4 regions of the Heliomarina sp. genome follow, and region 4 is predicted to be linked to each of the others. Evidence: riboswitches for the same ligand, from Rfam matches in the RefSeq annotation. Region 4 holds a riboswitch; each other region holds the start of a gene.
What was found. Region 4 has a riboswitch for cobalamin ahead of nrdH (glutaredoxin-like protein NrdH). Riboswitches for the same ligand answer to the same signal wherever they lie in the genome.
Positions count from the first base shown of each region.

Region 1 (5,786 bases), on a different contig from region 4:
GATAAAACGGGCGTAATTATGACGGGGCGAGCGAAAGGAAATCCGGTTGGCAATTTACGGTCGTAAAAGAAACCAGACCAGGCCCTCCGCGAAGGGAAAACTCCAGACGGAATCGGCAGCGATGTAGCTAAAAGAATGAGAGGCGTTTGACGCTTCTGCGCGTCAGGTTGTTGAATTATAATAAATTAAAAAAGTTGAACCGTGTGATATAAAGATTAACATAAGATGAATGATTAAGATCGCTAAAAAAGCAAACGAATTCTGGATCGTAACTCTGGTCCGGAGATGGGATAGAAAAGAAACTCGCAACTCTGGATAAGCGCCGCGTGGTGTTTCACTTTGGCGTTGAGTAAGTCTCAGAACGTTAAATGGCTTTTGTCTGACACATCCATTTGCGAGTTCGAAGCGAACGAAAGCCGTGTTTGACGCGAACAGCTCTACGGACAGAGTTCACAGGTCAAGCCAATGTAACGGTACGATAAGACGACAGCCCGGGGAGGGGCGATGAATCTTGACCGTACGAGGCTGCAAAGAAAATCCTGTTTTACGTTCACATCAGTCTGCGATGTGGGCACTGCCACGACCGCTCATCACACCGGAAATTCCGAAATTCACGCCCTCCGATTTCAGAGAGGAGAAAAAGCATGCCTGATCGCATTGCGAAGGTTGCGAACCGTCTCAAGGTGATGCCAACCCGCAGTCCGCGCGCCTTGATCGCCGTTGCAGGGCCTCCCGCGTCTGGTAAATCCACCTTTGCCGCGCAACTTGTCGCCCATCTCAACCAGTCCACGCATTCTGCGGTTCTGGTGCCGATGGACGGGTTCCACCTGGATAATTCCGTCCTTGCCCGGCGCGGCCTGCTGGCGCGCAAGGGCGCGCCGGAAACCTTCGACGTTGATGGGCTGGTCAGCGCCATGTGGCGGCTGGCGACCGAACAGCATCTTTATCTGCCCTGTTTCGACCGAGGACAGGACAGGTCCGTCGCCGGGCGGATCGAAGTCAACTCTCAGCACACGCTGGCGGTGATCGAAGGCAATTACCTGCTCTGCCGCGATGCGCCGTGGAACCACCTGCGCCCGCTCTGGTCCATGTCGGTTTTCCTGAATGAACCGAACCACGTGCTCTTCGACCGTCTCGTCCAGCGTTGGCTCGACAACAAACACGACCTGCGCGAGGCTCAGGCGCGCGCGCAGAACAACGATATGGCCAATGTCGCTTTTGTGCGCCGCTCGCTCGACCCGTCTGTCGATCTCGTCTTTGGCAGCGAGGTCGAAATCCAGCAGGGCGCCTGATCCCGGCACCTTACCACGGGGCCGGTACGTCTCTTGACAATCGCTTGACATCACCTGATCCGGCTGCGCAGATGTTGCGCGTTGGTGCCCGGGGTCTGCCCGGGTGAAAAGGGAATGCGACAGGGGCACGACACCGCGCCCCAAGCGCAGCCGCCCCCGCGACCGTGACCAGAGAGGTTGCCCGCTTGCCACTGATCTCCCAAGGTCGGGAAGGCAGGGAAACCGCCAGGGCCCGCCCTGACATCTGCAAGCCGGGAGACCTGCCAGCACAAGTTGACGTGAACCGGGCGGGGTGCCCCGGAGGCGGGTCCGCACGAGGATTCTGGCTCTTTCCCCGCTGAATAAGAATTGGACCCGGCCCGTGCCCGAACCCGACAAGACCGAAGTGCTGGTCTGCACCAAGTGCCGCATGACAGACGATCCGGTGGAAGGCATCCGCCCGGGTGCCGCTCTGTTCAGCGCGCTCGACGCGATGGACTGGCCCGACGGTGTGTCCTTTCGCCCCGTCGAATGCCTGTCGAACTGCACCCGTGGGTGTTCGATCGTGCTGCGCGGCGGCGCCGAGAGGTGGAGCTATGTCTATGGCAACCTGACCCCGGACATGGCCGACACCGTGCTTGATGGCGTCACCCGCTATCAGGCCACTGCCGACGGTCTTGTACCGTGGCGCGAAAGACCTGAACACTTTCGCAAGAATTGTATCGCTAGAATACCCCCATTGGAGTTCCCCGAATGAACGACCTCGCCAAACTGCCGGTTACCGTGATCACCGGTTTCCTCGGCTCCGGCAAGACCACCCTGATCCGCCACCTGATGCAGAACCCGCAGGGCAAGCGTCTGGCCGTGATCGTCAATGAATTCGGCGATGTGGGTGTCGACGGTGAAATCCTGAAATCCTGCGCCATTCCCGACTGCCCCGAGGAAAACATCCTCGAACTCGCCAATGGCTGTATCTGCTGCACCGTGGCCGATGATTTCATTCCTACGATCGAGGCGCTGATGGCGCTTGACCCGCGCCCCGATCACATCCTGATCGAAACCTCCGGTCTCGCCCTGCCAAAACCGCTGCTCAAGGCGTTCGACTGGCCCGATATCCGCTCGCGCATCACCGTCGACGGCGTGATCGCGCTCGCCGATGCCGAGGCGGTCGCGTCGGGTCGTTTCGCGCCGGATGTGGCCCGTGTCGATGCCCAGCGTCTGGCCGATGACAGTCTTGACCATGAAACTCCGCTCTCAGAGGTGTTCGAGGATCAGATCTCCTGCGCCGATATCATCCTCCTGACGAAACCCGATCTTGCCGGCCCCGACGGTCTTGCGAAGGCGCGTGAAGTAATTGCCGCCGAGGCACCGCGCCCGCTCCCGGTGGTCGACGTGGCCGAAGGTGCGGTCGATCCGCGCGTGATCCTCGGTCTCGAAGCCGCCGCCGAAGATGACATGGACGCGCGCCCCAGCCATCATGACGGGGCTGACGATCACGAACATGATGACTTCGACAGTATCGTCGTCGATATCCCCGAGGTGACGGACCCCGCCGATCTGGTCGCGCGCATCGAAACACTGGCGAAATCGCAGAATATCCTGCGGGTCAAAGGCTATGCCGCCGTCGCGGGCAAACCCATGCGCCTTCTGGTGCAGGCGGTTGGTGCGCGGGTCCGCCACCAGTTCGACCGTCCGTGGAAACCGGGCGAGGCCAAGCAGGGCCGTCTTGTCGTCATTGCCGAACATGACGATATCGACGCAACCGCCATCCGCTCGGTGCTGGTGGGCTAGGGCGATGGGATATGCCCGCCATATCCTGACCCGGCTGAAAGGGCGCTGACCCATGCATGTGGTGTTTCGCGAAAGTCAGGGGCTGGAGGAAACGGAAACCCCGACAGATCTGGGCCAGAGCCCGGGCGATCTGGCGGTTCTATCCTTTTCCGACAGCGATCTCGGCGCATTTGCCGCCGGTTGGCACCGTGCGCGCGAAGGCGGTTTCGAACCGACCCTGCGGCTTGCCAACCTGACTGCGCTGAAACACCCGCTTTCTGTCGACACCTATGTGGAACAGACACTTGCCGGGGCCAAGGGCATCCTGATCCGGCTGATCGGCGGTATTTCCTACTGGTCCTATGGGATTCAGCAGGTTCAGGATCTGGCGCGGCGCAATCGCATTGCACTCGCGGTGCTTCCTGCCGATGGCCGCGCCGATCCGCGACTGGATGAGGTGTCGACCCTGCCGGTCTCGACCCTCGCGCGGCTGACCCGGCTCTGCGATATGGGCGGTACGGTCTCGGCACAGGCCGCGCTGGCGCAGCTTGCGCTTGCCGCCGGGTTCTATGCTGGCCCGGTGCGCGGGGCCAAGGCGCTGCCGCAGGTCGGGCTCTGGCACCCTAAGGATGGCGTGATCTGCCCGCTCTCGGCCTATCCTGTCACCCGGGATCGCCCCCGCGCGCTGATCACCTTTTACCGCGCCTATCTCGCCGCCGCCGATACCGCGCCGATCAAATCGATGTATGACGCGCTGACAGGGCAGGGGTTCGACGTGGCAACGCTCTTCGCGCCCTCGCTCAAGGCGCCTGAGGCCGCTGGCTGGATCGAACGGCAGGTTCAGGGCCTCGCGCCGGATATCATCATCAATGCGACCTCATTCTCTGGCATCGGCGCCTCGGGCCATTCCCCGCTCGACATAGCCGGGGTACCCGTCATGCAAGTCGCGCTCTCCACCTCGGGTCGCAAAGCGTGGGATGAGTCCGAACGCGGGCTGTCGCCCAGCGATCTCGCCATGCACGTTGTGCTGCCCGAGGTCGATGGCCGTCTCTTTGGCGGTGTCGTGTCCTTCAAGGAACCCGGCCAGCGGGACACGGCGCTGGAATTCTCTCGCGCCGCCCACATGCCCGAGGATGACCGTATCAATGCCATCGCCCGGCGGGCTGCACGACTGGTGCACTTGAAGTGTACGGATAATGTACGGAAATCACCCGCTCTGATCCTGTCCACCTATCCCGGCAAGGACTGGCAGATGGGCCATGCGGTTGGGCTCGACGCTCCGGCCTCGGCCGAGGCGATTCTGACCTCGCTGGCTGGGCAGGGATGGCAGATCGAGCCGGGCGCACCGCTCACACATTCCCTGCGTGCGGAAACACTCAGCTGGCCGCTGTCAGACTACCGCGCCGCGTTGGAAACCCTGCCGCAATCGCTCCGCGACGATCTGAACGCGGCTTGGGGCGATCCAGAGGACGACCCCGCCTGCAAAGATGCTCAGTTCCATTTCAAGGCCACCCGTCGCGGCGCCGCACTGGTCGCCCTACAACCCGAACGGGGGCAAATCGCGCAGCGCGAAGACGATTACCACGATCTCTCGCGCACGCCACGTCACGGCTATGTGGCCTTTTACCTCTGGCTGCGTCACGCGCTGGGCATCGACGCGCTGATTCACATCGGCGCGCATGGCACGCTGGAATGGCTGCCCGGCAAGGCCGTCGCGCTGTCCGATGCCTGCTGGCCCGAGGCGCTGATCGGCGACCTGCCGGTGATTTATCCCTTTATTGTCAATGACCCGGGCGAAGCAGCTCAAGCAAAACGGCGCATCGGCGCCCTGACGTTGGGCCACCTGCCGCCGCCGATGAAAGCAAGCAAAACGCCCGACCGGTTCATCCATCTCGAGGCGCTGCTCGACGAGTTCTCCAACGCCGACGGACTCGACCCGCGCCGCCGCGACAGGCTACAGGCTGACATCCGGGCCGAGGCGCAATCTCTCGGGGTCGAGGCCGATCTTGGTCTCGATACCGCCGCCAGCACCGCCGAGGCAATCACCCGCATCGACCGCTTCGTCTGCGACATCAAGGAAAGCCAGTTCGGCGACGGGCTGCACATCCTCGGCCAGCCGGTGACCGAAGGCGCACCGTTTGAGACAGATCATTCGGTTTTAAATGAAATCAACAGCCTGCATGCCTCTCTTAAAGCGGAACGCATCCCCGCCGGTCCTTCGGGGTCTCCTTATCGCGGCCGCCACGACGTTCTACCCACGGGTCGTAACCTCTTCACCACCGATCCACGTTCCGTACCGACTCGGTCCGCCTATGCGCAGGGGGCAAAACTCGCCGAGGAACTGGTGCGTCGTCACCTTCAGGATCACGGCGATTATCCCAAGGGGCTGGTCGTCGACCTCTGGGGCTCGGCGACCATGCGCACCGCGGGCGAGGAATTCGCTATGGCGCTGCACTTGCTGGGCGTGCGGCCGGTCTGGGACAAAGGGAGCGAGCGTGTCTCGGGGATCGAGATCCTGCCGATCACCGAACTTGACCGCCCGCGACTGGACGTCACCTTGCGTGTTTCCGGTCTTTTCCGTGACGTGTTCCCCTCACTCTCCGGCATCTTTACGCAGGCAATACAAATGCTTGCGGGCCGTGATGAAAGTTCCGACTGGAACCCTTACGCCGGGCAGCTGGCCGCAGCGCGGGTCTTTGGTCCGGCCCCGGCAAGCTATGGATTGGGCATGGGGCATCTGGCCGA
Region 1 covers NZ_JBRBUI010000054.1:960,985-966,770, forward strand. The annotation lists gene ACU0FH_RS22695 (nucleoside/nucleotide kinase family protein) at 645-1,292, shown strand; cobalamin riboswitch at 1,358-1,574, shown strand; gene ACU0FH_RS22700 (DUF1636 family protein) at 1,654-2,028, shown strand; gene cobW (cobalamin biosynthesis protein CobW) at 2,025-3,062, shown strand; gene cobN (cobaltochelatase subunit CobN) at 3,115-5,786, shown strand, end outside.
Region 1: another riboswitch for cobalamin. It lies ahead of ACU0FH_RS22700 (DUF1636 family protein); the one in region 4 lies ahead of nrdH (glutaredoxin-like protein NrdH).

Region 2 (5,786 bases), on a different contig from region 4:
AGAGGCCTCTTGTTCTTCCTTCTCTTCGCGTTGCCGCATCTTCCACGCGGCAAACCCAAGTACGGCACCACCCAGAATGAACGGCAGAAAAGGAAGACCCGGCACAAGCGCGAACAAGGCCATGAGCACTGCCACCGTGCCAAGCGCGGCGGGATATTTCCCCAGCTGGTCAAAAAGCGCGAGATCGGTGGCCCCCGTCGTGCCGCCGCGGGCGAGGAGCAGGGCAGAGGCAATCGAGATCACGACCGCGGGAATCTGCGAGACCAGACCGTCCCCGACGGTCAGGATCGCATAGGTTTCAAAGGCCTGCCCGATCGGCATGTCATGCACAATGATGCCCATGATCAGGCCCATGATGATATTCAGCAAGGTGATCAGCAGACCCGCGATCGCGTCGCCCTTGACGAATTTCGACGCGCCGTCGAGCGATCCGAAAAAAGTCGTTTCCTGTTGCTCAAGCTCGCGCCGCGCCTTGGCTTCTTTGTGATCGATGGCACCGGCGGACATATCTGCATCGATGGCAAGCTGCTTGCCGGGCATGCCGTCGAGCGCAAATCGCGCGCCCACCTCGGCCATGCGGGCGGCACCCTTTGTGATGACCATGAAATTCACGATTAGCAGAACGCCAAAGACAACAAGGCCCAGAAAGACACTACCGCCCATGATAAAACTGGCAAATCCTTCGATCACGTCACCGGCCGCACCAGGACCGGTATGTCCCTGTCCGATGATCAGTTTCGTCGAAGAAATGTTAAGCGATAGTCGCAGCATCAGGGACGCAAGCAGGACAGTCGGGAAGGCCGAAAAATCCAGCGGACGCCCGATAAAGAGCGTTACAGTGAAGATCAGGATGGCGAGGCCGAAAGAGGCGGCAAGTCCGACGTCCAGCACCCAGGCCGGCATTGGAAGGATCATCATGATAATAACGGCCATCAGCGCGAGCGCGAGCAGGACGGTTGGACTAAAGAGGTTTTCACTGGAAAACTTTGGCACGGGTCAATCCTGGAAAATGGAAAAACGGCTATTCTTAATAGGGGCGGGCGTATTGTTCAGAGGCACTAAGGACCCCATACGGGTTGCGCCGCCGCCGAACATCGGGCCGGATTGCAGCCCGGTCTGGATATCAAGACTTTGGGGCGGTCCGAAGGTGCTGTACCTGCGCAGGATTGCATCATCGCTATGGCCGGAGATTCCAGCACGGATGCGTTTGAACCTGGCTTCGTAGATACGGGCGTAGTGGGGCGTGCGAGAGTGATAGGCCCCCGCCGCTTTCGTCCAGTCGCCGTATTCCGAAAACAGTTCTTTCAGGAACCGGGCGGCATATTTGGCGTTCAGCACGGGATCGAACATCTCGTCGATCGTTCGAAATGCTGTTCCGTGCCATTTGTAGTTGATCTGGAAGCACCCGACATCAAAGCTGCGCGCGCCGCGGTCGAAATGCTTGTAGGCAAAAGCGCGCGCCTGTTCCCGGTTGTCAAACCAGCGACCCGCCCCTTCCATGTTCACGGTCCAGGGCCAGGGGTGCAGCCCGTCCTTGCCGCCCCTTCCGGTTTCGGTCCGCGTAATGGCCTGCATGACGTCAAGCGGGACCTGGTGAGCGCGTGCGGCGATTGCGGCAGCTTGATCGCAAATCCGATCCGGCGGGATTGCGGCACTGACACTGGTGATGCCCAGAACCGCCCAGCCAAGACCAAGCACCAGCAAGCTCGGGAAAACCAACCGCGCCCGACGAATCTGGCGAACGATCAAAGCCTTGAAAAGTCGTGGCATTCTGCCCATCCAACCCTGTTTCACAGTTGAAACAAGGCTACGTGCGCAGTCTTTAGAATTGGTTAGCCTGAGCCACGTTCACAGCGGCTCAGGCTGAGGGGATAAATCAGATTTCGACCTCTACACGGCCTATGGGATGGGAACAGCAAGCAAGCACGTATCCGTCCTCGATATCCTCGTCGGTGATGCCACCGTTATGCACCATATGGACCTGACCCGACCGCTTCTTGATCTTGCAGGTCCCGCAGACGCCGAAGGTACAGCCAGAGGGGATGTTCAGCCCGGCAGCGCGCGCCGTTGACAGGATCGTGTCGGTCTCGTTGCATTTCTGCGTAACGCCGGACAGGGCAAATTCGATCTCGGCCAATGCCGCATCATCGGGAATGACGTCATCCGCTGTGGCATCCTTGGCTTCCTCTGCGAGCGATGGATGAAAGCTTTCCTGATGGTAATGGGCCATATCAAAGCCCAGACCCGTCAGTGCTTCACGAACCGCTTGCATGAACGGTTCAGGGCCGCAGCAGAACACTTCGCGTTCAAGGTAGTCTGGCGCCATGAGACCCAGCATCAACTGGTTGAACGTGCCCTGATAGCCTGTCCACGGTTGATAGCGGTCACCTTCTTCGACGACCCATCTCAATTCGATCCCGTCGATGCGGCTGGCGATATGTTCCAGTCGCTGCCGAAAGACAATGTCCGAAGGACGTTTGGCGCAATTGATGAACACGACATCCGGGATACGGCCGATATCATACATGTAGGTGAGCATAGACATCATCGGGGTGATGCCGGACCCGGCCGAAATGAAAAGAAACTTATCGGCAGGGTGATGGTGTGACGTAAAGTTACCGGCAGGGCCGATGGCCTTGAGCCGCATCCCGGGGCGCAAGTTGTCGCGCATCCACTGCGTTCCGACAGAGCCGGGCTGCGCCTTTACCGTAACCGTGATCGACACGGGCCGCGAGGGCGAGGAGGAAATCGTGTAGGTCCGGTGCAGCGGGCCACCCGGTACCGGCAGTTCCAATGTCAGGAATTGCCCCGGTAGATAATCGAACGTGGCGCCTGACGGTGCGACAAAACAGAAGGTGGACACGTTCGGCGCCTCAGGGATGACCGATACGCATTCCAGCATTTCCTGACCGTCCCAATAGGCGGGGGCGATTGAATCCTTTGCCATTATCTACTCCGCTGCCAGCCGGACGGGATCAAGGCGCGACCCCAGCGTGTTGCAGTACCAGTTGACGAATTGGTTGACGCCGGTTTCCTGGATGCTTGAATAGGGGCCGGGTTCGTAGGAAGGCGAATTGATCCCGATCTGGTTGTCTTCGACAACGCGGCGATCTTCGTCATTGGTTGCAACCCAGACCTCCGTCAGTTTCTCCAGATCGTAATCGACACCTTCGACCGCGTCCTTGTGGACCAGCCATGTTGTCTGAACTTCGGTCTGCTGCGGTCCGATCGGCGTCACACGGAACGTGATCGAGTGATCCGGAAGGAAATGGTTCCATGTCGTCGGGTAGTGGAACTTGAGCAGAGAACCCGCGTCATCGAAAGGCACGCGACCAAGGCGACGCCGGACCGCGATGTCACCCGACATTGTGTAACTTTTCGCACCAACTTTCAGCGGCATGCGTGCCAGGCGATATTGCCCCGCGGTGTCAATGTGAAAGCGCGACGGAAGATTTGCGTTTTCGCAGCGATCGAAATGGGCTGCAAGTGCTGGCGGCGTTTCTCCCTCTTCGACGCCGGTCACGGCCGGATCATCTGGGAAAGTACGGCAAAGCGCCGGATGGTTGCCGCCGCAATGGTAGCATTCACGGTTGTTTTCCCAGACCAGCTTCCAGTTACCTTCCTCGACAATCGTACTTTGATACGCGATCTTGGCATCGGAAAGATCGTGCGGCGCGAGATAAGGCTCGGCCAGGGTCGCGAAGGCGTCGAAATCCGGTGCCTGATCCGCAAGGCAGATGTAAACCAAGCCGGCCAGTTCCCGGCAATGGATCGGCTTGAGGCCATATTTCGACGCGTCGAAATCTGGACCCATATCCCGCGCCCAGAGTAGTTTTCCATCCAGTTCGTAGGTCCATTGGTGGTAGGGGCAGACCAGTTTCGGCACGTGACCCGAAGCAGCCTTGCAAATTATTGAACCGCGATGCCGACAGGTATTGTGAAAGGCGCGGATCACGCCATCCTGGCCTCGGATGATGACGATCCCATAAGCGCCGATCCGATGCGTGACATAGCTGCCCGTTTTCGGCAGAGCGCAGGCCGGAACGGTGTAAAGCCAATCGCGACAAAAGATTTCCTGAATATCCAGAGAGAAAATTTCCGGATCGCTGTAAAATGCTTGCTCCAGCGAGAAGCCGGGCTTGCGCCGGGATAACAGGTTACGCGTATTGGCCTCTGCGTTCATGGCCGAACTCCGAATTCCGGGCGCAGGGCCCGATTGCATGTTGTTCTGCGGATGGCGCATGGAAACGGACCGCCTTACCGAGGATACCGGCATGGCAAAGCGCCGCCTCCACCGCCCCCCGCGGTTTGACGTGATATCAGGCTGGTTTCCGGACTTGGAAAACCCGGACATGTCCGGTGTTTCGACGCCTTCCCAAGGGTCTCCTCCCCAGTGGCCAATGTCGAAACCAGCGCTTTCCTTACCGTTGCGGGGGCAGTTCCGGATTTACACCGGCTTCCCAATTCTCGGTCTTGCGACCGCACCCAATATCTGTCGGGCACCCTAGCCTGAAATATGCGAATCCGACGTACGATTACGACGTCGTATTGCGCGAAACAGACTTGATGGAAATTTTTGGGCTGCTCATTTCCTTGCGTGTGTTTAGAAAGTTCAGGCCTGACCTCATCTGTGAGCGCGACCTGACGCAGGGGCCATTTTGTGACACCACTGATCCCCGTGGCTTGGCAATTTACCTGACCACGAAATCTGCATGCAAGGCGCCAGCCGCTTTAAGGCTTTTGAGAATGTCAATCATATCTCTTGGTGAAACGCCGAGGGCGTTGAGGCCGGACACCACCTGAGAAAGGGAGGTGCCTTCAGGGACTTCAGCCAGAGATACGCCGGGCTCTTCTTCAAGTGCGGCGCCTGTCCGTGGAATGACAATCGGAGCGGCATCGGTAAAAGGATTCGGTTGAACGACGAGAGGCGCTTCTTCTATACGCAGGGTCAGGTTGCCTTGCGACACGGCCACCCGTGAAAGCCGGACGTCATCGCCCATGACTATCGTCCCCGACCGCTGATCGACGACCACCCTCGCCTTGCGTTGGGGTTCGACCAGAATGTTTTCGATGCGGCCAATGGCGTGAGCTGTCGATGCGGTTCGGGTGGCTCCGATATCGAATTCCACGGTGCCGGAATCCCGCATCACCGCGACGGTGCGCCGAAACTCCCGGTTGATCGCGCTTTCAATCCTTCCGGCCGTTGTGAAATCCGGGTCTCGCAAAGCGAGCCTTATGGTCGAAAGTGAGCCGAGTTCAAAATCGATCTCGCGCTCGATCCGGGCGCCAGAGGGAATGGTTCCGGACGTCGGAACGCCCTGAACCACCTCTGCAGCGTCACCGACCGCAGCGGCACCGCCCGCAAGGATTGCACCCTGAGCAACTGCGTATATCTGACCATCGGCAGCGTTCAATGGCGTCATGATCAACGTGCCACCTAAAAGGCTGTCGGAGTCGCCAATCGCCGAAACGGTCACGTCGATCTGACCACCAACGCGGGCAAACGCCGGTAGCGTTGCGGTGACCAGCACGGCCGCTACGTTCTTCGGGCGAAAATCTTCGCCGTTTACGTTGACCCCCAGCCGTTCAAGAATATTGGTCATGATCTCTTCGGTGAAAGGAGCGTTTCTCAATCCGTCGCCCGTGCCGTTCAGGCCCACCACAAGGCCGTAGCCGACCAAGTCGTTGCCACGGACTCCATCGAATTCCACAAGATCTTTCAGCCGTACGGCGCCTGCATGTGCGGTATTGGCCAGAAGCAGGAAAATGAGGATTGCGCGGATCAT
Region 2 covers NZ_JBRBUI010000016.1:134,547-140,332, forward strand. The annotation lists gene flhA (flagellar biosynthesis protein FlhA) at 1-933, opposite strand, end outside; gene ACU0FH_RS03970 (lytic transglycosylase domain-containing protein) at 997-1,770, opposite strand; gene ACU0FH_RS03975 (2Fe-2S iron-sulfur cluster-binding protein) at 1,877-2,947, opposite strand; gene ACU0FH_RS03980 (aromatic ring-hydroxylating oxygenase subunit alpha) at 2,951-4,183, opposite strand; cobalamin riboswitch at 4,306-4,504, opposite strand; gene ACU0FH_RS03985 (flagellar basal body P-ring protein FlgI) at 4,692-5,786, opposite strand; gene ACU0FH_RS03990 (flagellin) at 5,783-5,786, opposite strand, start outside.
Region 2: another riboswitch for cobalamin. It lies ahead of ACU0FH_RS03980 (aromatic ring-hydroxylating oxygenase subunit alpha); the one in region 4 lies ahead of nrdH (glutaredoxin-like protein NrdH).

Region 3 (5,786 bases), on a different contig from region 4:
TAGTTTCAACCTCGATACCTGGGCGATGGACGACGCACTACTCTCTGCTGTCGGTCAGCAGGCCAAGGGCGCCGATCTGATCATTGCCGAAGGATCGATGGGCCTTTTTGATGGGGTCGCTTTCAAAGGCGCGACCGGGCAGGGCACCAGTGCCGAAACCGCGATCCGCATGGGCTGGCCGGTGGTACTGGTCCTTGATGTCAGCGGGCAGGCGCAATCCGCCGCCGCCACGGCGCTTGGCTTTGCGACCTATCGCGACGACATCAACCTCGCCGGGGTCATCCTGAACCGCGTCGCCAGCCCGCGACACGAACGGCTGACCCGGCTGGGCATGGAAAAGGCCGGGGTCAAGGTTCTCGGCTCCTTGCCGCGCCGGGGTGACCTGACCCTGCCAGAGCGTCACCTTGGCCTGATACAGGCGGTCGAACACCCCGATCTTGATGCTGCCATCGCCGGTTACGCGGCCTTCCTGCGCGAAAACGTCGATCTCGCCGCAATCCGTGCTGCCGCCACCGGCCGCCCGCTGACCCGGACGGGCAGCCTGCCTACGCCACCCGCCCAACGCATCGCACTGGCCCGGGACGCGGCCTTTTCCTTTACCTATCCGCATCTGCTCGAAGGCTGGCGCAACGCCGGGGCCGAGATCCTGCCGTTCTCTCCATTGGCGGATGAGGCACCGGACCCGGACGCCGATCTGGTCTGGCTGCCAGGCGGCTACCCGGAACTGCATGGCGCGACGCTGGCCAACGCCGGGACTTATATTAAGGGCCTTCGCAAACACGCCGAAACCAGGCCCGTCCACGGCGAATGCGGGGGCTATATGGCGCTGGGGCAGGCGCTGATCGACAAGGAAGGCAACCGCCACCAGATGGCCGGACTTCTGGGTCTTGTGACCTCTTATGAGAAACGCAAGTTCCACCTCGGCTACCGTCTCGCCCGGCTCAACGCCGCGATGCCCGGCCAGCCCGAGGGCACCTATCTGCGCGGCCATGAATTCCACTATTCCACGATCCTCGAGGAACCGGATGCACCGCTGGCCCATGTCACCGATGCCGAAGGCGCCACGGTACCGGAAACCGGGTCAATCAAGGGCCGTGTCACCGGAACCTTCTTTCACCTGATCGCGAGGTCCGCATGACCGGGTTCGTCAGCTTTGTCGGCTCCGGCCCCGGTGACCCGGAGCTTCTGACGCTCAAGGCGGTGGACCGGATGAAGCGTGCCGATGCGATCCTGTTCGACGATCTTTCCTCGGGGCCGATCCTTGCCCATGCCGGGCGCGGTGCCGATCTGGTCGGTGTCGGCAAGCGGGCAGGGCGACCCTCGCCGAAACAGGACCACGTCAGCCGCCTGCTGGTCGATTACGCGAAAACCGGCGCCCGCGTGGTGCGGCTCAAATCCGGCGATGGAGGCATGTTCGGCCGGCTCGAGGAAGAGTTGATCGCCCTGCGTGAGGCCGGGATCGACTATGAGATCATTCCCGGCATCCCCTCTGCCTGCGCCGCCGCCGCTGCAGCCGGGATCCCGCTGACCCGCCGCTTGACCGCGCGGCGCGTGCAATTCGTCACCGGCCACGATGTTTCGGGGGCCTTGCCCGAGGATCTGAACCTTGCCGCGCTGGCCGATCCGTTGGCAACCACCGTCGTTTTCATGGGCAAACGGACTTTTCCGCGCCTCGCCGATCTACTGACCGGCGCGGGCCTGCCGCCCGACACACCCGCGCTTCTGGCCGAATCCGTCTCGACCCCGGATCAGCAGTTGATGCGCTCCACAGTCGCCGGTCTGGCTGAGCGTTTCGCCAATGACCCGGGGCCCGCCCCGGCGCTGATCCTCTACGGCGCTCTGGCAACCGCCTCTTAACTGTTTCTTCCTTGACCTGAAGGCATGATTTGGCCAATGGTCACGAAACGGTGCTCTCATTTGCTTGAGGGTTAAAAGGGAATGGGGTGCAAGGCCCCGACTGCCCCCGCAACTGTAAGCGGTGTGCCTGTTCAGCGATCCACTGGCGATGCCGCCGGGAAGGAAGAACAGGGCCGATAGCCGCGAGTCAGGAAACCTGCCGTATGAAACCAATTGGGCCTCAAGGCCCGCAAAATCGCCGGGGTTGGCGGAAGGAGACGACAAATGCATATCGAACCAGGCATCGTGCATGGCGCAAAAATGGCGCTGGCCTATGGCACAGCGGCCGCAGCGGCGGGCTATTCGCTCAAGATGATCGCGGATGACCTCAAGACTCACGCGGTGCCCTCCTTTGTCGCCCGGGCCGCCCTTGCTGTCGTGGCCGTGCTGGTCTTCTTCGAAATCCTGCCGCATTTCCCGGTCGGCGTGTCCGAAGTTCACCTGATCCTCGGTACCACGCTCCTGTTGCTTCTCGGGACTGGCCCGGCAGCGGTCGGCCTTGCAGGCGGTCTCGCGATCCAGGGCATGTTCTTCGCCCCGACCGATCTGCCGATGTACTTCGTCAATGTCACCACGCTGCTGGTGCCGCTCTTCGCGATCCACGCCATCGCGCGCAAGGTGCTGCCGCAGGGCGTCGCCTATGTGGACCTCGGCTACGGCGACGTGCTGAAGCTTTCCGTGGCTTACCAGGGCGGTATTGTCGCCTGGGTCGCTTTCTGGGCCTTCTACGGCCAGGGTGTCGGCGCGGAAACCTTCGCCTCGGTTGCCACCTTCGGTGTCGCCTACATGACCGTCGTGCTGATCGAACCGATCGCCGATCTCGCCGTTCTCTGGGTTGCCAAGTCGCTGCGCGGCCTTGAAAAATCCGGCCTCGTCACCCGCCGCCTCTACAACGCGGCCTGAAGACCGGCCAAACCCTGAAGAAAGGAAGCCCCGGTCGCGCAGGCGCCGGGGCTTTTGCATGGCATGGAACATCTTTTCCTGATCGGTATCGGCACCGGCAATCCCGAACATGTCACCGGAGAGGCTCGCCGCACCCTGCGCGAGGCCGACCTTATCCTGATCCCCCGCAAAGGCCCGGACAAGGCCGATCTGGCCGACCTGCGCCAGCAGATCTGCGCCGAGGTGCTCGACGATCCCGCCACCGTCATCCGCGAATTCGACCTGCCGGTCCGCGATGCCTCGGGGGATTACCGCAAAGGCGTGGACGATTGGCACGATGCCATCGCAATGGCATGGGCTGAAGCTATCGCGCGCCACGAAAAACCCGTTCACCGCGTGGCCCTGCTGATCTGGGGCGATCCCTCCCTCTATGACAGTTCGCTCAGAATCGCCGCCCGGCTCACCCCCCAGCCGATGATCCGCGTGATCCCCGGCATCACCGCGATGCAGGCGCTTACCGCCGCCCATGCGATCCCGGTGAACGACATCGGCGCGCCCTTCATCGTCACCACCGGTCGCCAGATCCGCGATCACGGCTGGCCCGCCGGTACCGACACGGCGATTGTGATGCTCGACGGCCAGTGCTCTTTCCAGTCCCTCCCGGCAAAAGATTTCGACATCTGGTGGGGCGCCTATCTCGGCATGAAGGAAGAACTCCTGATCCGCGGCCCCCTCGACATCGTCGCGAATGAAATCGTCGCTCGCCGCGCCGAGGCACGGGCCGAGCACGGCTGGATCATGGACATCTACCTCCTGCGCCGCCGCAGCTGACCCGCGCCCCGCCGCCAAAGACAAAATCCCCTGCTTCTTTGGGTTCTAAAATATCCCCGCCGGAGGCTCCCGCAGCCGCACCCTGCGCCAACGTCCGCGCAAAGAAAAACCCCCGGTCCATCAACCGGGGGCTTCTACAAATCCTGACGGATTTTTAAAGGCTTACGCCGCTTTCGCGAGGTTGCGCAGCACGTAATGCAGCACGCCGCCATGTTCGATGTATTCGATCTCGATGGCCGTATCGATCCGGCATTTCAGCTTGATCGACTTTTTCGACCCATCTGCCATGACGATATCGCAATCGACCACTTCCTGCGGTTTGATCGTGTCGAGCCCGTGGATCGAAACGGTCTCTTCCCCGGTCAGACCCAGCGATTTGCGGGTATCGCCCCCGGTGAACTCGAACGGGATGACGCCCATGCCAACAAGGTTCGAGCGGTGGATACGCTCGAAATTCTCGGCGATCACGGCTTTCACGCCCAGCAGTGCCGTACCTTTGGCCGCCCAGTCGCGCGAGGACCCCGCGCCATACTGTTCGCCGCCAAAGATCACCAGCGGGGTGCCGGCTTCCTGATAGGCCATGGCCGCGTCATAGATCGCTGCCTGTTCGCCATCCGGACCCTTGGTATAGCCGCCTTCGACCCCGTCCAGCATCTCGTTCTTGATACGGATGTTGGCGAAAGTGCCGCGCATCATCACCTCGTGGTTGCCACGACGCGACCCGTACGAGTTGAACTCGCGCACGGGAACCTGACGCTCGACGAGGTATTTCCCGGCCGGGGTGGTGTCCTTGAACGATCCCGCCGGCGAGATGTGGTCGGTGGTGACCATGTCGCCCAGCACCGCCAGTACACGCGCGTTCTCGATGTTGGAAATCGTCCCCGGATCTTTGGACATGCCCTGGAAGTAAGGCGGGTTCTGCACATAGGTCGAGCTCGCGGGCCAGTCATAGGTCTCGCCACCGGAAACTTCGACGCCCTGCCACTTGTCATCGCCCTTGAACACGTCGGCGTATTTATCCTGGAAGGCATCGCGGGTGACGGTCTTTTCAACCAGCTCGGCGATCTCGGCATTCGATGGCCAGATGTCTTTCAGATAGACATCGTTGCCGTCCTTGTCGGTGCCAAGCGCGTCCTTGGTGATGTCGACATTCATGTCGCCGACCAGCGAATAGGCCACGACCAGCGGCGGTGAGGCAAGGTAGTTCGCACGCACATCGGGGGAAATCCGGCCCTCAAAGTTCCGGTTGCCCGACAGGATCGACGTCCCGATCAGATCGTAATCGTTGATCGCCTTGGAAATCGGTGCCTCGAGCGGGCCCGAGTTACCGATACAGGTGGTGCAGCCATAGCCGACAAGGTTGAACCCGATCGCGTCCAGATGTTCTTGCAGGCCAGCGGCCTCAAGATACTGCGACACAACCTGCGACCCCGGTGCCAGCGAGGTTTTCACCCAAGGCTTGCGGGTCAGGCCCAGCTCATGGGCCTTCTTCGCGACCAGACCGGCGCCGATCATCACATAGGGGTTCGACGTATTGGTGCAGGAGGTGATCGACGCGATCACGATGGACCCGTCATGCAACTGGTAGGCACCGTCATCGGTTTTGTACCAGCCCTTGGCGTGATGGCCTTCGTCGCCCGGAATGTCGCGCGGCTCGGGCGCGCCGCCTTCACCTTCCCAGCGGACCTCTTCCTTGACCGAGGCATCCTTGCCGCTGCGCACGCCCTTGACGTATTCGGCAAAAGCAGGCGCCGCCTTGTCGAGCGCGATGTAATCCTGCGGACGTTTCGGACCCGAGATTGCGGGCACGATGGTGCCCATGTCCAGTTCCAGCGTCGAGGAATAAACCGGGCTGTAATCCGCGCCGCGCCACATGCCGTTTTCCTTGGCATAGGCTTCGACCAGTTTCACGCGGGCTTCGTCGCGGCCGGTATTGCGCAGATAACGCAGGGTTTCGTCGTCGATCGGGAAGAACCCACAGGTCGCGCCGTATTCCGGTGCCATGTTGGCGATGGTCGCACGCTGCGCCAGCGGCAGGTTATCCAGACCTTCGCCATAGAATTCGACGAATTTCGACACCACGCCATGTTCGCGCAGCATTTCGACGACTTTCAGAACGAGGTCGGTACCGGTGGTGCCTTCCATCATCTCGCCGGTCAGCTTGAAACCGACAACTT
Region 3 covers NZ_JBRBUI010000054.1:973,894-979,679, forward strand. The annotation lists gene ACU0FH_RS22755 (cobyrinate a,c-diamide synthase) at 1-1,138, shown strand, start outside; gene cobA (uroporphyrinogen-III C-methyltransferase) at 1,135-1,857, shown strand; cobalamin riboswitch at 1,889-2,075, shown strand; gene ACU0FH_RS22765 (energy-coupling factor ABC transporter permease) at 2,122-2,799, shown strand; gene cobF (precorrin-6A synthase (deacetylating)) at 2,863-3,609, shown strand; gene acnA (aconitate hydratase AcnA) at 3,772-5,786, opposite strand, start outside.
Region 3: another riboswitch for cobalamin. It lies ahead of ACU0FH_RS22765 (energy-coupling factor ABC transporter permease); the one in region 4 lies ahead of nrdH (glutaredoxin-like protein NrdH).

Region 4 (5,786 bases):
GGCGTTCGTTTGCGTTAGCCTCCGAAACAATCGCATATTTCTTTACCGTGCCAATGACGATCAAGTCCGCCAACTCGATATCTTCGATATTGATCGGCGCCTCGATCCGACATGCAAGCAGAGGTCCCGTTGCCGACCCAAGAAACCCGATGACGCAGAATATCCAAACCGAAAATCGCATTCAACAGCTTGTCCAGAGACGAGCCGTTGCCGTCAACCGGTCATACGTGGGCTGTTTGCGGACATCTGGAACGAAACATCAAACGCGATCAGGAATGCACAAAAAAACCGCCACCGAAATCCGGTAGCGGTTCCAATTATCCCTGACGTTCCCTCAGAAGTCCCAGTCTTCGTCTTCGGTCGCGACGGCCTTGCCGATCACGTAGGAAGAACCGGAACCCGAGAAGAAGTCGTGGTTTTCGTCCGAGTTCGGCGAGAGCGCGGCCATGATCGCCGGGTTCACGCGGCAGGCTTCATCCGGGAAAAGCCCTTCGAAGCCAAGGTTTTGCAGGGCCTTGTTCGCGTTGTAATGGAGGAAATTCTTGACGTCCTCGGTCAGGCCCAGCGGATCGTAAAGCTGCTCGGTATAACGCGCCTCGATATCGTAGAGATCGAAGATCAGCGAGAAGGCGAAATCCTTGATCTCCTGACGCTCGGCCTCGCTCAGCCGCTCCATGCCGCGCTGGAACTTGTACCCGATGTAATAGCCGTGGATTGCCTCGTCGCGGATGATCAGCCGGATCAGGTCGGCGGTGTTGGTCAGGCGCGCACGGCTCGACCAGTGCATCGGCAGGTAGAAACCGGAATAGAACAGGAAGCTTTCAAGGAAGACGCTGGCGACCTTCTTGCGCAGCGGGCTCGAGGTCGCGTCATATTCGTCGAGGATCAGCCGCGATTTGGCCTGAAGATGCTCGTTCTCCGAGGACCAGCGGAACGCCTCGTCCACCTGATCGGTCTGGCAGAGCGTTGAAAAGACCGAAGAATAGCTGCGCGCATGCACCGCTTCCATGAAAGAGATGTTGCTCAGCACCGCCTCTTCGTGGGGCGTGATCGCGTCTTCCATCAGTGTCGGCGCACCCACGGTGTTCTGGATCGTGTCAAGCAGGGTCAGGCCGGTAAAGACGCGGATCGTCAGCGTCTGTTCCTGCGGCGTCAGCTGCGACCAGCTTTGGATGTCATTGGACAGCGGCACTTTTTCCGGCAGCCAGAAATTGACCGTCAGGCGGTTCCAGATCTCGAGATCCTTGTCGTCTTCCAGACGGTTCCAGTTGACGGCACGGGGCACGGCTCGGGTCGCGACAGTATCTTTCATGCGGGGCACCTTATGGCAGGCAGGTTCGGGGGCAGGCGGCCCGGGGATGCAACCCCGGGACGGGAATCATGGGGCAGGGATGCCTAGAGCGAGCAGGAGACGCAACCTTCTACCTCGGTCCCTTCCAGCGCCATCTGACGCAGGCGGATGTAGTAGATCGTCTTGATGCCCTTCTTCCAGGCATAGATCTGCGCCTTGTTGATGTCGCGGGTCGAGGCTTCGGCCGGGAAGAACAGGGTCAGCGACAGGCCCTGATCGACGTGCTGCGTTGCCGCCGCATAGGTGTCGATGATCGCTTCGGGGCCGATCTCATAGGCATCCTTGTAGTATTCAAGGTTGTCGTTGGTCATGTAGGGCGCCGGGTAATAGACCCGGCCGATCTTGCCTTCCTTGCGGATCTCGATCTTCGAGGTGATCGGGTGGATCGAAGAGGTCGAGTTGTTGATATAGCTAATCGACCCGGTCGGCGGCACGGCCTGAAGGTTGCGGTTATACAGCCCGCCCTCCATCACCTTGTCGCGCAGCGCGGCCCAGTCCTCGCGGCTCGGGATCTCGATCCCGGCGGCTTCGAACAACCCGCGCACCTTGTCGGTCTCGGGCAGCCAGTCCTGCGAGACATAGCGCTCAAAGAAGCTGCCGTCGGCGTATTTGGAGTCCTCGAACCCTTTGAATTTCTCACCTTTTTCTACTGCGAGCGCATTCGATGCCCGCAGGCAGTGGAACAGAACGGTGCAGAAATAGATATTGGTGAAATCGACCCCCTCGGGCGATCCGTAATGGATACGCTCGCGGGCGAGATAGCCGTGCAGGTTCATCTGGCCCAGACCGATCGCATGGCTTTGGGCGTTGCCGTGGCGGATCGATGGCACTGAATCGATGCTGCTCATCTCGCTCACCGCGTTCAGGGCGCGGATCGAGGTTTCGACCGTCTTGCCCAGATCGCCGCCGTCCATCGTCTTGGCGATATTGAGCGAGCCGAGGTTGCAGGAGATGTCGCTGCCCATATGGGCATAGCCGAGGTCGTCGTTGAACTCGGAGGCCTCGTTCACCTGCAGGATTTCCGAGCAGAGGTTCGACATGTTGATCCGGCCCGCGACGGGGTTGGCCTCGTTCGCGATGTCCTCGAACAGGATATAGGGATAGCCCGATTCAAACTGGATCTCAGCGATGGTCTGGAAGAACTTGCGCGCGTTGATCTTTTTCTTGTGGATCCGCGGGTTATCGACCAGCTCGTGATATTTCTCGGTGACCGAGATTTCCGAGAAGGCGCAGCCATAGACCTTTTCCACGTCATGCGGCGAGAAAAGGTACATGTCCTCGTTCTTCTTGGCGAGTTCGAATGTGATGTCCGGGATCACCACGCCAAGGCTCAGCGTCTTGATGCGGATCTTTTCGTCAGCATTCTCGCGCTTGGTATCGAGGAACCGCAGGATGTCGGGGTGGTGCGCGTTCAGATAGACCGCGCCAGCCCCCTGACGGGCGCCAAGCTGGTTGGCATAGCTAAAGCTATCTTCCAGCAGCTTCATGACCGGGATCACGCCCGAGGACTGGTTTTCGATCCCCTTGATCGGTGCGCCATGCTCGCGGATGTTGGTCAGCATCAGCGCCACGCCACCGCCGCGTTTCGACAACTGCAGCGCAGAATTGATGCCGCGCCCGATGCTTTCCATGTTGTCTTCCAGACGCAGCAGGAAACAGGAGACGAATTCGCCTCGTGCTTTTTTCCCGGCGTTGAGAAAGGTCGGCGTCGCGGGTTGGAACCGTCCGTCGATGATCTCTTCCATGATCTTGAGCGCAAGCGTTTCGTCGCCCCGCGCCAGCGTCAGCGCGACCATGACGACACGGTCCTCGAACCGCTCAAGGTAACGCTGCCCGTCCCATGTCTTCAGTGTGTACGAGGTGTAATACTTGTAAGCTCCTAGAAAGGCGGGAAAGCGGAATTTCTTGGCCCAGGCCGCATCCCAGATCTTGCGCAGGAAGGTCGGCTCGTACTGCTCAAGCACGGCGCCTTCGTAGTAACCTTCCTCGACGAGATAACCGAGCTTTTCCTCGAGCGAGTGAAAGAACACGGTGTTCTGGTTCACGTGCTGAAGGAAATACTGACGCGCCGCCTTGCGGTCGGCATCGAACTGAATCTTGCCGTCCTCGTCATAGAGGTTCAGCATCGCGTTCAGCGCGTGAAAGTCGAGGTTCGCGGTTAGGCTGGAATCGAGCATTCTTGTCCCCAAAATGTCTCAAGCCCGGCCTTGACGCGGGCGATATCGGTATCGGTTCCGGCAAGCTCGAAACGGTAGAGCACCGGCACATTGCATTTGCGGGCGATGACACCGCCCGCCTGCGCGAAAGTCGCGCCGAAATTCCGGTTTCCCCCGGCAATGACGCCGCGCAGCGGGGCGCGACGTTCAGGAGCGTTCAGAAAGCGGATCACCTGCCGGTGCACCGCGCCCCGCCCATGCGCATCCGCATATGTCGGGCAGATCAGAACGTAAGGCGCGCGGATATCCGGGAAAGCCTCGGTCTCGTCAATGGGGATTCGGTCCGCCGCGAGGTCAAGCTTTTCCACGAAGCGCCGGGTATTGCCCGATCGCGAAGAGAAAAAGACAAGCCCGCTCATGGCTTAGAATCCCCATCCGGAAAATTTACGACAGACGTCCGATCATGTCCGGACGGAACCCGGCCCAGTGCTCGTCCCCGGCGATCACGACCGGAGCCTGACGATAGCCCATTTCCTGAACCCGTTCCATAGCGGCGGCGTCCTGAGTCAGGTCGACCACGTCGTAGTTCAGCCCGCGTGCGTCCAGCGCACGAGTGGTTGCGGTGCATTGTACGCATGCCGGTTTGGAATACACTGTGATCGTCATTGTCTGGTCCCTTGCCAATTTTCAGAGCCGTCTGAGTCGGGACTCGAAGAGAGGCGCTTTTGCCCCTGTCTTCCCTCCCGGACCCACCGTCCGTGGTCGTCATCTTCGCCGCCTTGGCAGGTCTCCTGACTTCGCGGCTCAATCGCCTTGGCCCGCCTTCCCGGAACGTGAATTCCAGTGGTTTCGGGCCTTGGCTTGCCGCTTACAGTTGCGGGGGCAGTGCCGGATTCTCACCGGTTTCCCTCTTTGCTGACGAGTCACCTCGTGAGCACCAAAGCTACAGCATATTGTGTCAGTGACGGGTGGGGTGTCAATATCTAGCGGCGGCCGCCGGGGCGATTTTTTTTCATTGTGACGGAGAAAGGTGACTGCCATGTGATGGTCGCTCAGTCGGCGCAGGCAGTCTTGGACCCGGCGCGTCAAGGGCGCGGTAAAAGTCCGGCAAGAGGGCTGCCCCACGAAAATGCCCAAGCCCGTCCCTAAAGGCAACTGCGAAATCGCCCAATTGCGGCCGGCAGGATCGGTTGACCAAAATTAGGGCGTGTTGTGCCGGGATCCGCCGCGCCAATGCACCGCATCAAGCCCTCTTCCCCTGCGGCGGGAATCCGCGCTACATCGGCGACATGACTCGCAGACCGGCCCATTTCCTGCTGACAAGCCTTGCCGCGATCCTGATCGCGCTGGTCAGTGTCCTGTCTGCTCACCTCATGGCGCCCGACCGCGACGAACCCGCGCGCGAGATGGCCGCTCTCGGCCTCGGGCTCAGCTATGATGACATCTGCGGCGACCTTGAGGGTGCCCATGAGCATCGCTGCCCGTTCTGCCGATTGCTGCCCGAGGCGCCGGATATGCGCCCCGAACTGGCTGAGGGTCAGCTGCGCTATTCGACCGATCTGGCGCAGCTTTCGGACCTGACAATTGCCGCGCAGGCGGGCAATCCGAATATCTCTGCACGCGCGCCCCCGGCGCTGATCTGATCCCAAACGCCCGGTAACCGGGCAGTTCCGATCGACCGGCCCAAGGGCCGCGCAATTTCCCCCGTATCCGGCAAGACGACCGCCTGCGGGGCCACTGGAGATACAGATGACCAAATCCCTTATTGCCGCAGGCCTCCTGTCGGCGCTCGCCACCTCCGCCATCGCGCATTCCACGCTGGAACAGGCCGAGGTCGCGGCTGGTACAACCACCAAGATTACCCTGCGCGTGCCGCATGGCTGCGACGGGCAGGCGACTCATACCGTAGAGCTGCGCCTGCCCGACGGGTTCTACGCGGCCAAGCCGATGCCCAAGGCGGGCTGGACGCTCGAGACCGAAACCGCAGAATACGCGACGCCCTACGAAATGCACGGTCACGCAATGACCGAAGGCGTGCAAAAGGTGACATGGTCGGGCGGCAATCTCGAAGACGGCTGGTACGATGAATTCACCGTGCGCGGCACCGTGGGCCGCGACGTGGCTCCCGATACGGTTCTGTACTTTCCCGCTGTGCAGATCTGCGCCGACGGCACGGCGGACTGGACCGATACCTCCGGGTCGCACGACGTGCCCAATCCCGCGCCCAAGCTGACCGTCACGGCCGCTGAAATGCACGCCGGTCACGATCATGGCGGTCA
Region 4 covers NZ_JBRBUI010000008.1:147,596-153,381, reverse strand. The annotation lists gene ACU0FH_RS01500 (hypothetical protein) at 1-181, opposite strand, end outside; gene nrdF (class 1b ribonucleoside-diphosphate reductase subunit beta) at 335-1,312, opposite strand; gene nrdE (class 1b ribonucleoside-diphosphate reductase subunit alpha) at 1,396-3,528, opposite strand; gene nrdI (class Ib ribonucleoside-diphosphate reductase assembly flavoprotein NrdI) at 3,510-3,926, opposite strand; gene nrdH (glutaredoxin-like protein NrdH) at 3,952-4,173, opposite strand; cobalamin riboswitch at 4,272-4,464, opposite strand; gene ACU0FH_RS01475 (hypothetical protein) at 4,797-5,150, shown strand; gene ACU0FH_RS01470 (DUF1775 domain-containing protein) at 5,257-5,786, shown strand, end outside.